One region of the Thalassotalea sp. PS06 genome, then DNA from elsewhere that is predicted to be linked to it. Evidence: predicted binding sites of a transcription regulator. Region 1 holds the regulator's gene; each other region holds the start of a gene.
The links. The regulator sigma-54, encoded in region 1, starts transcription at its own class of promoters, with help from an activator protein. The targets are predictions, from matches to a motif close to GTTGGCACGNNNNTNGNNT.
Positions count from the first base shown of each region.

Region 2: the regulator sigma-54 is predicted to act here: its motif matches at 1,990-2,008, upstream of glnA (glutamate--ammonia ligase).
Region 3: the regulator sigma-54 is predicted to act here: its motif matches at 1,788-1,806, upstream of FNC98_RS16585 (DUF642 domain-containing protein).

Region 1 covers NZ_CP041638.1:553,435-556,721, forward strand. The annotation lists gene ptsN (PTS IIA-like nitrogen regulatory protein PtsN) at 1-372, opposite strand, end outside; gene hpf (ribosome hibernation promoting factor) at 385-672, opposite strand; gene FNC98_RS02410 (RNA polymerase factor sigma-54) at 702-2,171, opposite strand; gene lptB (LPS export ABC transporter ATP-binding protein) at 2,224-2,952, opposite strand; gene lptA (lipopolysaccharide transport periplasmic protein LptA) at 2,954-3,287, opposite strand, start outside.
Region 2 covers NZ_CP041638.1:3,279,069-3,282,355, forward strand. The annotation lists gene typA (translational GTPase TypA) at 1-1,668, opposite strand, end outside; gene glnA (glutamate--ammonia ligase) at 2,074-3,287, shown strand, end outside.
Region 3 covers NZ_CP041638.1:3,756,872-3,760,158, forward strand. The annotation lists gene FNC98_RS16575 (sodium:solute symporter family protein) at 1-84, shown strand, start outside; gene FNC98_RS16580 (DUF642 domain-containing protein) at 198-836, opposite strand; gene FNC98_RS16585 (DUF642 domain-containing protein) at 1,025-1,660, opposite strand; gene FNC98_RS16590 (hypothetical protein) at 1,888-2,424, opposite strand; gene FNC98_RS16595 (prolyl oligopeptidase family serine peptidase) at 2,938-3,287, opposite strand, start outside.

The DNA of each region.
Region 1 (3,287 bases):
AAGAAAAGCAGCAATGGCTGCCAGGGTTTGCAAATGTTGCTGGCAATGGTCTTCGGGAACGAAAAGCGCAAAGAAAATATCTACAGGTTGGTCGTCAATTGCATCAAACGAAACCGGTTTTTCGGTCGTCACTAAAACGGCAATGATTTGCTGATGCTGCTGTAAGCGCCCATGGGGAATTGCGATACCTTTACCAATACCTGTACTGGACAGCTTTTCCCGGGCAACCAAGGCGTTTAATAATTCTTTTTCCGTGGCATTTTTAAACGCATTTGCCGCGATTCGACTAATTTGTTGTAGCACACCCTTTTTACTGGTTCCCGGTACTGCACACACAGTACAGTCCGGGGATAATAATTGTTCTAATTTCATTGGGTTATATAGTTAATGTTTCGATATTTTTTCTTTGTGTTTAATCACTTGCCGATCGAGTTTGTCGATTAAGCTATCTATCGCGGCATACATATCCTGATGTTCTGAGGAAGCGTGGATTTCGCCACCATTTACATTGACGGTGGCTTCGGCAATTTGCTGGAGTTTTTCGACGGTCAGTACCACATAGACATTATTTATGTGGTCAAAATGTCGCTCTAGCTTTTCAAATTTACTATCCACAAATCCTTTTAAAGAGTCCGTAATCTCAACATGGTGACCTGACAAATTAATTTGCATTTTTCGGCTCCTCAGAACGGTTTTGGCTGTTAAAGTAAGCTCTTCCTCTGATTTGAGGGCGGGATTGCCAAGGATTCCCGATATTTAGCAATAGTTCGACGGGCGACATTAATGCCTTGATCGGCAAGAAGGTCGGCAATTTTACTATCGCTTAGTGGCTTACTTGGTATTTCTGCATCCACCATTTTTTTAATCAGTGCCCTGATCGCAGTGGATGAACATTCGCCGCCATTTTCAGTACTGACATGGCTGGAGAAGAAATATTTTAATTCGAAAATGCCCCGTGGGGTGTGCATGTATTTTTGAGTGGTAACCCGGGAAATGGTTGATTCGTGCATATCAACGGCTTCGGCGATGTCATTCAGGACCATAGGGCGCATGGCCTCTGGACCATATTCAAAAAATGCCTGTTGTTGCTGAACGATACAATTGGAGACTTTCAGCAAGGTATCATTACGTGATTCCAGGCTTTTGATGAACCATTTCGCTTCTTGTAAATGAGAACGAATAAATTGACTATCACTGGAAGATGTTGAGCGGGCAAGGGCTGCATATTGGTTATTGATTGCCAGTTTTGGCGCACTGTCAGCGTTTAGCTCTACCACCCAGCGGCCACCTTTTTTAAACACGCTAACATCTGGGATAACATATTGGTCGTCACTTTCATTAATGACATCACCCGGCCGCGGGTTTAAAGAATGGATTAGACGCATGGTCTCTTTGAGTTGTGGCTCTTTGAGCTTGGTTTTGCGCATGATTTGTCGAAAATCGCGTATCGCCAATAAATCGATATACTTATCGATTAGCATTTTCGCTTCTTCCAGATAAGGGGTATCTTTGGCAAATTGATTCAACTGGATAATCAGGCACTCTGCAATTGAGCGAGCCCCAACACCGATAGGATCAAACATATTGATACGTTTAAGTACCGCCTCAACTTCATCAAGCTCGACCTCATCATTGCCCAGGCTTTCTAATACATCTTCACTGCTGATGGTCAAATAACCTTTATCGTCAATGGCATCAATGATGGCAATGGCGATGGATTTATCGGTTTCAGAAAATGGGGTTAGTTCCATTTGCCACAGCAGGTGGTCTTGAATTGAATCTTTGGTCTCACCCTGAAAAACGTAACTGTCATCTGCAGGCTGGGAACTTGCGGACGAAACCGAGGCACTATAAGAATCTTCCCATTGTGAATCGGTAGGTAATTCTTCAGGGATATTGTCGGTTTTCAGGGCATCACTGGTAGAGATTTCGTCGCCTTCGCCATTGACGTTACTGCTTGCTTCAAGCGAGTCAAGATTATTTGTTTCAGAATTGTCACTGTCAGCATTCAGGCTTGATTCGTCGACTTCCAGCAACGGGTTGCTATCCAGGGCTTCCTGGATTTCCTGTTGCAGGTCAAGCGTCGATAGTTGCAGCAACTTGATCGCTTGCTGCAACTGCGGCGTCATGGTTAAGTGTTGCCCCATTCGGAGCTGGAGACTGGGTCTCATCTGAGTCTACTTACTTCTTCCAATAATCAAAATTTATGTCTTCCGTATTTAACTATAGCGTGAATTTCTCACCTAGATAGACATCGCGTACTTGCTGGTTACTCAATACTTGTTCGGCGTTTCCTTCGGCGATCAATTCGCCGCGACTAACAATATAAGCATGTTCGCAAACATCGAGAGTTTCACGGACGTTATGGTCAGTAATGAGTACACCAATACCGCGTTGCTTTAAGTGCAGAATAATTTTCTTGATATCGCTAACGGAGATAGGGTCGACACCCGCAAAGGGTTCGTCCAGGAGAATAAAGTGCGGGTCAGCCGCTAAAGCTCGCGCAATTTCTACGCGTCTACGTTCCCCGCCAGACAAACTTTGCCCTGTATTATCAATAATATGACCTATATTAAACTCTTCAACCAGGCTTTCCAGTTTTTCTTCACGACCATCATTATCTAAATCTTTTCGAGTCTGTAATATTGCCATGATGTTGTCGCGCACCGAGAGTTTGCGAAAAATTGATGCTTCCTGGGGCAGGTAACCTATACCTTGCCGCGCTCTTTCATGCATCGGCAAAAGTGTCAGGTCTTCCTCATCGAGAGTAACGGAACCGGAATCACTGGGAACCAGACCTACAATCATATAGAACGACGTTGTTTTTCCGGCACCATTTGGACCAAGCAATCCAACCACCTGGCCGGCACTCACCGCGAGGCTCACATCTTTAACCACCTGACGATTTTTATAGGATTTTGCCAGGTGACGGGCTTCTAAACGATTTGCCACGCTATTGCTCCTCACCTGACTCAGTGTTCTGCTGTTGTTCTTCGTTCTGCTCTGGCTGTTGCTGTTCATCTTCAGGTTGTTGTTCGCTACCTGACTTTTGCGGCTCGTCCTTTTTCTCTGGTTGCAAAATGGTGGTCACCGTATCATCAAGACTTTCTGCTGTGAGTTGTTCTGTCACCATGTTGTAGGTAATGATGTCACCTTGAACCATGCTGCCTTCCTGGCTCACTTTAGCATTACCTTTGATAACCAGGGTATTGGTGCTGGGTGTATAGGTAATTTCCTCCGCTTCGATTTCGATCAGTTTGCCGTCATCCAGACGCTGACTAAAGCGG
Region 2 (3,287 bases), 1.1 Mb from region 1:
TACCTGCGCATCGTCTGTACCAGAAGCTCGTACGTTGGTTAGCTGCTTACCTTTCAAAGCATTTACTGTAAGGTCATTATCACGGCTATGGATACCGATAACCATACCTTCATAAACTTCAACACCATGACCAATCATAAGACGACCGCGCTCTTGTAGGTTAAACAGAGCATTAGTCAAAGCTTTACCGGTAGCATTAGCAATCAATACACCATTGATACGCTGACCGATTTCACCACCTTTGTGAGGACCGTACTGCAGGAAAGTGTGATAGATAAGACCACTACCTGAAGTTAAAGTCATGAACTCGGTCTGGAAGCCAATCAAACCACGAGACGGCATGATGAAGTCCATACGGATACGACCTTTGCCATCTGGCGCCATATCAGTAAGTTCGGCTTTACGCAGACCCATTTTCTCCATGATTGAACCCTGATGCTCTTCTTCAACATCAACGGTTACGGTTTCGTATGGCTCTTGAGTCTCACCATCTTTTTCGATCATGATAACTTCGGGACGAGATACCGCTAACTCGAAGCCTTCACGACGCATGTTTTCAATTAGGATACCTAAGTGCAATTCACCACGCCCTGACACACGGAACTTGTCCGGATCGTCTGTTTCTTCAACACGAAGGGCAACGTTGTGAACCAATTCTTTCTGCAGGCGATCAAGAATGTTTCGTGAGGTTACATACTTGCCTTCTAAACCAGAAAATGGCGAAGTGTTTACCTGGAAGGTCATAGTAACGGTTGGTTCATCAACAGAAAGTGCCGGTAGTGGCTCAACTTCTGTTGGGCAACAAATGGTATCGGAGATTTTCAGCTCGCCCAAACCGGTAATCGCGATAATATCACCCGCTTTGGCAGATTCGGCTTCATAACGCTCTAGACCAAGGTAACCTAAAACCGTACCCACTTTACCGTTGTGGATACGACCATTAGCACCATGAACGGTAACCTGCTGACCTGGCTTAACGGTACCCCGAGTAACGCGACCTACACCGATTACACCAACATAAGAGTTGTAATCAAGCTGAGAGATTTGCATCTGGAACGGGCCTTCGATATCCGCATCCGGTGCCGGAACTTCTTCAACAATGGTTTCGAACAACGGTGTCATATCAGTGCCTTCTGCACCTTCTTCGTGAGATGCCCAGCCATTGATAGCTGAAGCGTAAACCACTTTAAAGTCCAACTGTTCGTCAGTTGCGCCTAAGTTATCAAATAGATCAAATACCTGATCCATTACCCAATCAGGACGAGCGCCTGGCTTATCGATTTTGTTGATAACTACGATAGGCTTCAACCCTTGTGCGAATGCTTTTTGGGTTACGAAGCGAGTTTGCGGCATTGGGCCTTCTTGTGCGTCAACAATTAGCAGTACTGAGTCAACCATTGACATTACTCGCTCTACTTCACCACCAAAGTCAGCGTGGCCCGGAGTATCTACGATATTTACGCGATAATCGTTCCAGTCGATAGCGGTGTTTTTAGCGAGGATGGTAATACCACGCTCTTTTTCGATGTCATTAGAATCCATCACACGATCATCAAGATCTGCGCGTGCGTCTAATGTACCTGATTGTTGTAACAGTTTATCAACCAGGGTGGTTTTACCATGGTCAACGTGCGCGATAATCGCAATATTGCGTAATTTGTCTAACACTGTATTAGCCCTTAACTATATTTGGGCGCGTATTGTACAGCAGAGCAGTGCACAAGGAAAATTAAAATTGTACGATTAATAAAACCGATAGGTCGCAGGAGAAGTGCGCCCTGACTAGGATTTGATTTAGATATTAGTGTTTTGCCTTATTTTGGAAAAAATCCTGTGAATTCTCACTAAAATGGTACAATGAAAGAGTAGTAACTGAAATTTTCAGGATCCCCTGTCATCTATGCACCATTAAGATCCACAGTTGCACCAAGCAGGTGCAAACCAAGCCGATATTAAATGCCCATTCCTTGATAAAACAACGGTTACAAAGTTGGCACGATTATCGCTTATGCATTGCATAGCAAATGTTAGTACATTTTTATTTTAACCTGCAGAATAATTTCGGAGACGTTCATGTCACAAGCAGTTTTAAATTTGATTAAAGAAAGCGACGTTAAGTTCGTTGATTTGCGCTTCACTGATTCCAAAGGTAAAGAGCAGCATGTTTCACTTCCTTTTCACCAAATCGATGAAGATTTTTTTGAAGAAGGTAAAATGTTCGATGGTTCTTCTATCTCTGGTTGGAAAGGTATCAACGAATCAGACATGATTCTTATGCCTGACGCTGAAACTGCGGTACTTGACCCATTCACAGAAGAAACAACTTTAAACATCCGCTGTGACATCGTTGAGCCTGCTACTATGCAAGGTTACGAGCGTGACCCGCGTTCTGTTGCTAAGCGCGCTGAAGATTACATGCGCAGCACTGGTATCGCTGATACAGTTCTATTCGGCCCAGAGCCGGAATTCTTCTTATTTGACGACGTTAAGTACCACACGGATATGAGTGGTTCTATGTACAAGATCGACGACAAAGAAGCTATCTGGAACTCTTCTACTTCTTATGAAGATGGTAACACCGGTCACCGTCCTAACGTTAAAGGCGGTTACTTCCCGGTAGCTCCAGTTGATTCTTCACAAGATCTTCGTAGCGCAATGTGTCTGGTAATGGAAGAGATGGGACTTGTTGTTGAAGCGCATCACCACGAAGTTGCAACTGCGGGTCAGAACGAAATCGCGACTCGTTTCAACACTATGGTTAACAAAGCTGACGAGATTCAAATCTACAAGTATGTTGTTCATAACGTTGCACACGCATACGGCAAAACGGCTACTTTTATGCCTAAGCCAGTTGTTGGTGATAACGGCACTGGTATGCACTGTCACCAATCTCTGGCGAAAGACGGTGTTAACCTTTTCTCTGGTGATCAGTACGGTGGTCTTTCTGAAACTGCTCTTTACTACATCGGCGGTATCATCAAGCACGCTAAAGCACTAAATGCTTTCACTAACGCTTCTACTAACTCTTACAAGCGTCTAGTTCCTGGTTTCGAAGCGCCAGTTATGCTTGCTTACTCTGCACGTAACCGTTCTGCTTCTATCCGTATTCCAGTAGTACCTAGCCCGAAAGCACGTCGTATCGAAGTACGTTTCCCTGATCCAACAGCTAACCCATACTTAGCATTCGCAGCAATGCTTATGGCTGGCCTTGACGGTATCAAAAACAAGATTCACCCAGGCGATGCAATGGATAAAGATCTATATGATCTACCAGCGGAAGAAGCTGC
Region 3 (3,287 bases), 590 kb from region 1:
GATAAAGCCCCCGAGCAGGCGCAACGCATGGTAGAGAATATGCGCCAGCCGGGCAGTACTTCGTTAGCAACATTCAAACATTAAGCGTTTTTAAGTAAAGGTTTTGTGTTGAATTAAAAATTCAGCGACTTATTACAGAATGTTCAGGTTTAATGAGAGAGGTTAAGGTTGCCCTATGGCAACCTTAATTCGACAAGTTAATTACGTTTTAATCTGCTAAACCCTAACAATGAAAGCGCCAAAATAGCCAACGTAGAAGGCTCTGGCACCTCTGATGGACCGCCATTCTCGCTTTTTACAGAAACATCATCAATGAAGTTGCCAAATGTTCCGCCAAGAGGGTTAATAGACGATATTTTCAATGTGGTGGTCGACCCAAGAGCGGCAAAGACACCGCCGTCGATTGCCCATTGTCCAACGGTACCACTAACTTCAAAAGAAGCTAAAACCGTAGCAGAGTTATGATCGCCATCGAGTACTTCTACCTTGAAAGCTTCATTGTTATTAACCCGCGCACTGTAGGCAAATGACAATACATAGTTGTCGTCAGCAATAGTGCTAAATGTCTGATAAATCATCCAACTGCCAGCATTGGGATGGGCATTAAGCTCTGCATGTTGATTGCCACTATTAGGCTGAACACCTCCTAATTTATGCCAAATTTCAACATTACTGCCCTGCCATCCTAAGTCCGGCGTTCCTTCAGGAAAGAAAGACCATGAGTTTTCCGCAAGTTCTGGCTTTTCAAACCCACCATTGATAATAAGTTCCGCTTTAGCGGCAAATGAAAAGACTAACAGAGAGATACTTACCAGAATCCGAGTGAAGTGTTTCATAATATGTCCTTTTAGTTGTTATTAAATGCCTTTCGGCTCCTAAAGGTCGGTTAGTTATATTACCAGCAGCTAACCGACCGGGTGTTGGTCAAGCAATTACCCTGCCATCAACGCCAAACGCACCTTCTTAAAGGACTTCACTCAATTTAGAATAAATATTTCAAACAGATTGTAAGACTTTTTGACACCTAAGATTTTCGTAACCAAGATCTTCCACCAACTAATAAAATCAATGAAATGGCAAATATTAAAATAGAGCTTGGTTCCGGAATTTGCTGTGATGGATCATCGCTTTCGACAGCGTAAACGCCATCAAGGAAGTTACCAGAGAATCCCGTTTCCGGATTCACCGAGGTAAACCGAACCGTAGCCTCTGTACCGGTAGCCTCAAAGACCGTGGAAAACTCACTCCAGGTACCGAATTCGTGATCGTCAAACGTCTGCGAAAACAGTACGTCGTCGCCGGCAAGCACTTCAAATAAAAACGCTTCGTCATCGAAACGAGCGCTATAGGCAAAGCCAACTTCATAGAATGAACCGACATCAGACATAAACGTCTGCTCTATGGTCCAGGCTCCGTTTACTGGGCCCGCAGCATTGAGCTCTGCATGCTGAAAACCGCTAAATGCCATCGTACCGTTAGCCATGTGCCAGATCTCAATACTGGCGCCATCCCAACCATCAACGTCTTCACCAGAAAACCATTGCCAGCGACCTTCTTCAACAACTGGGTCTTCAAAGTCGCCATTAACCAACAGATTTGCATTCGCAAAAGGAGTACACAGTATTAACAGGGCAGGTAATAGCCATTGCTTAACTTTCATACAACATACCTTAATAAATTGCTTTAACCGCGCAGCCAAATATTAACTACAGGACAGCCAGATGAGCACCTCTGCTCAACTAGCCCAGTGTTACAGCTATTGATGTGAATTAACTAAACGGATATCTATGCAAGGCATATTCCAATTGTCGTAACCCGTTGATTTTTAATTTGCTTATGGTTTTACGGAAATGGCGATTGTCAGTATTTGTAAAATAAACTGACACTTTAAAAGCGATATCCTACCCTGGCAAAGGCAGTAATAGAGAAACCCGTGTTGGTATCGTGGGGTAATACAGTGAAATCGAGGTGAAAGCCTTTTTTGTAAAAGCTTAAATAGGGCATAAAGTGGATAAAATCTTTACGGATGAATTCGGCGCTGGTATCGGAATAAAGAATATCAGAGCGATCCACATAGGTGATTGGCATCGATAGCGAAATTTTGTCCAAAAAAGAGTCTTCCAATGGGAAGTCCCGGGTTACGCCAATACCGATAGAATTGTAATCCATCTCGTGGGAATCTTTCATTTTCCAAAGCTCGATATTAACCTGCCACTTTGGTGCAGGCTCATAAAAGTACCATTTAACCCCATAACCCTTATGATTTTCGTTGTACTCGAAATCCGGGTCAATAAACTCTTGGATGATAGCTTCCGTGTCATTCTTTTTAAGATGATCTGACCAACCCCCGAGTTTTACTTCAAAGTCCATGGCAGTTACTGTCGATGAAAACAGTAGCAAAAGCAGCGATGCAAACTTTCCCATAACTTCTGTCCTTGTTACGCGCGAAAAAATTGCGCAAAAAATCCTCTACACCTGAACTGCAGTGCATTTAATCTGTATTTAGATTTATTTATTTGGTAGCGCCAGGAATCAGCAGCTCGATATTTGTGTGGGCAATTGCATTGAATCAACGAAAAACAAGACACCCATTGTCTGAAACGGGGGCCCTTTAGATAGGTTATTTGCCGGGGTAAAAGTCATTAGTTGTTATCCTGTTATTTCCTTGCTCCACGGAGCTCCCTCAAGGCAACGACAACAACATAAACAGCCTGAGAGACTTTTTATAATCCTAAGTATAGATAAAGAATGAAAAACGACAGAAAAATGTTGGTTTTTTTTACACTTTTCATAAAAACCCAGGCTTTAATGAAAAATCTATTTGATTCAGACCCTTACTAAACAAGGGCTAGAGAGCTTAGAGAAAGATTTAGAAAGGGAAAATAAAAAAAGGGAGGAAAGGAAAATAATTCCTCTCCTCCCCTTATCAGAAAGATATTAAAGTGCTTTTACGTCCATGTTATAAAGCGTGAAACCAAAAATATCGGCATATTGTTCAATGGATTTCGACACTGGCGTACCCGCGCCATGGCCTGCATTGGTTTCAATGCGAATCAATACCGGGTTGTCACCCGCCTGCTTAGCCTGAAGCTCCGCCGCAAACTTAAAGGAGTGAGCCGGTACTACACGGTCATCATGATCACCTGTGGTAATCAAGGTAGCCGGGTACTCAACGCCTTCTTTAACGTTATGTAATGGCGAATAGCCATACAGATATTCAAACATTTCTTTGCTTTGATCTGACGTACCGTAATCGTACGCCCAACCAGCACCTGATGTGAACTTGT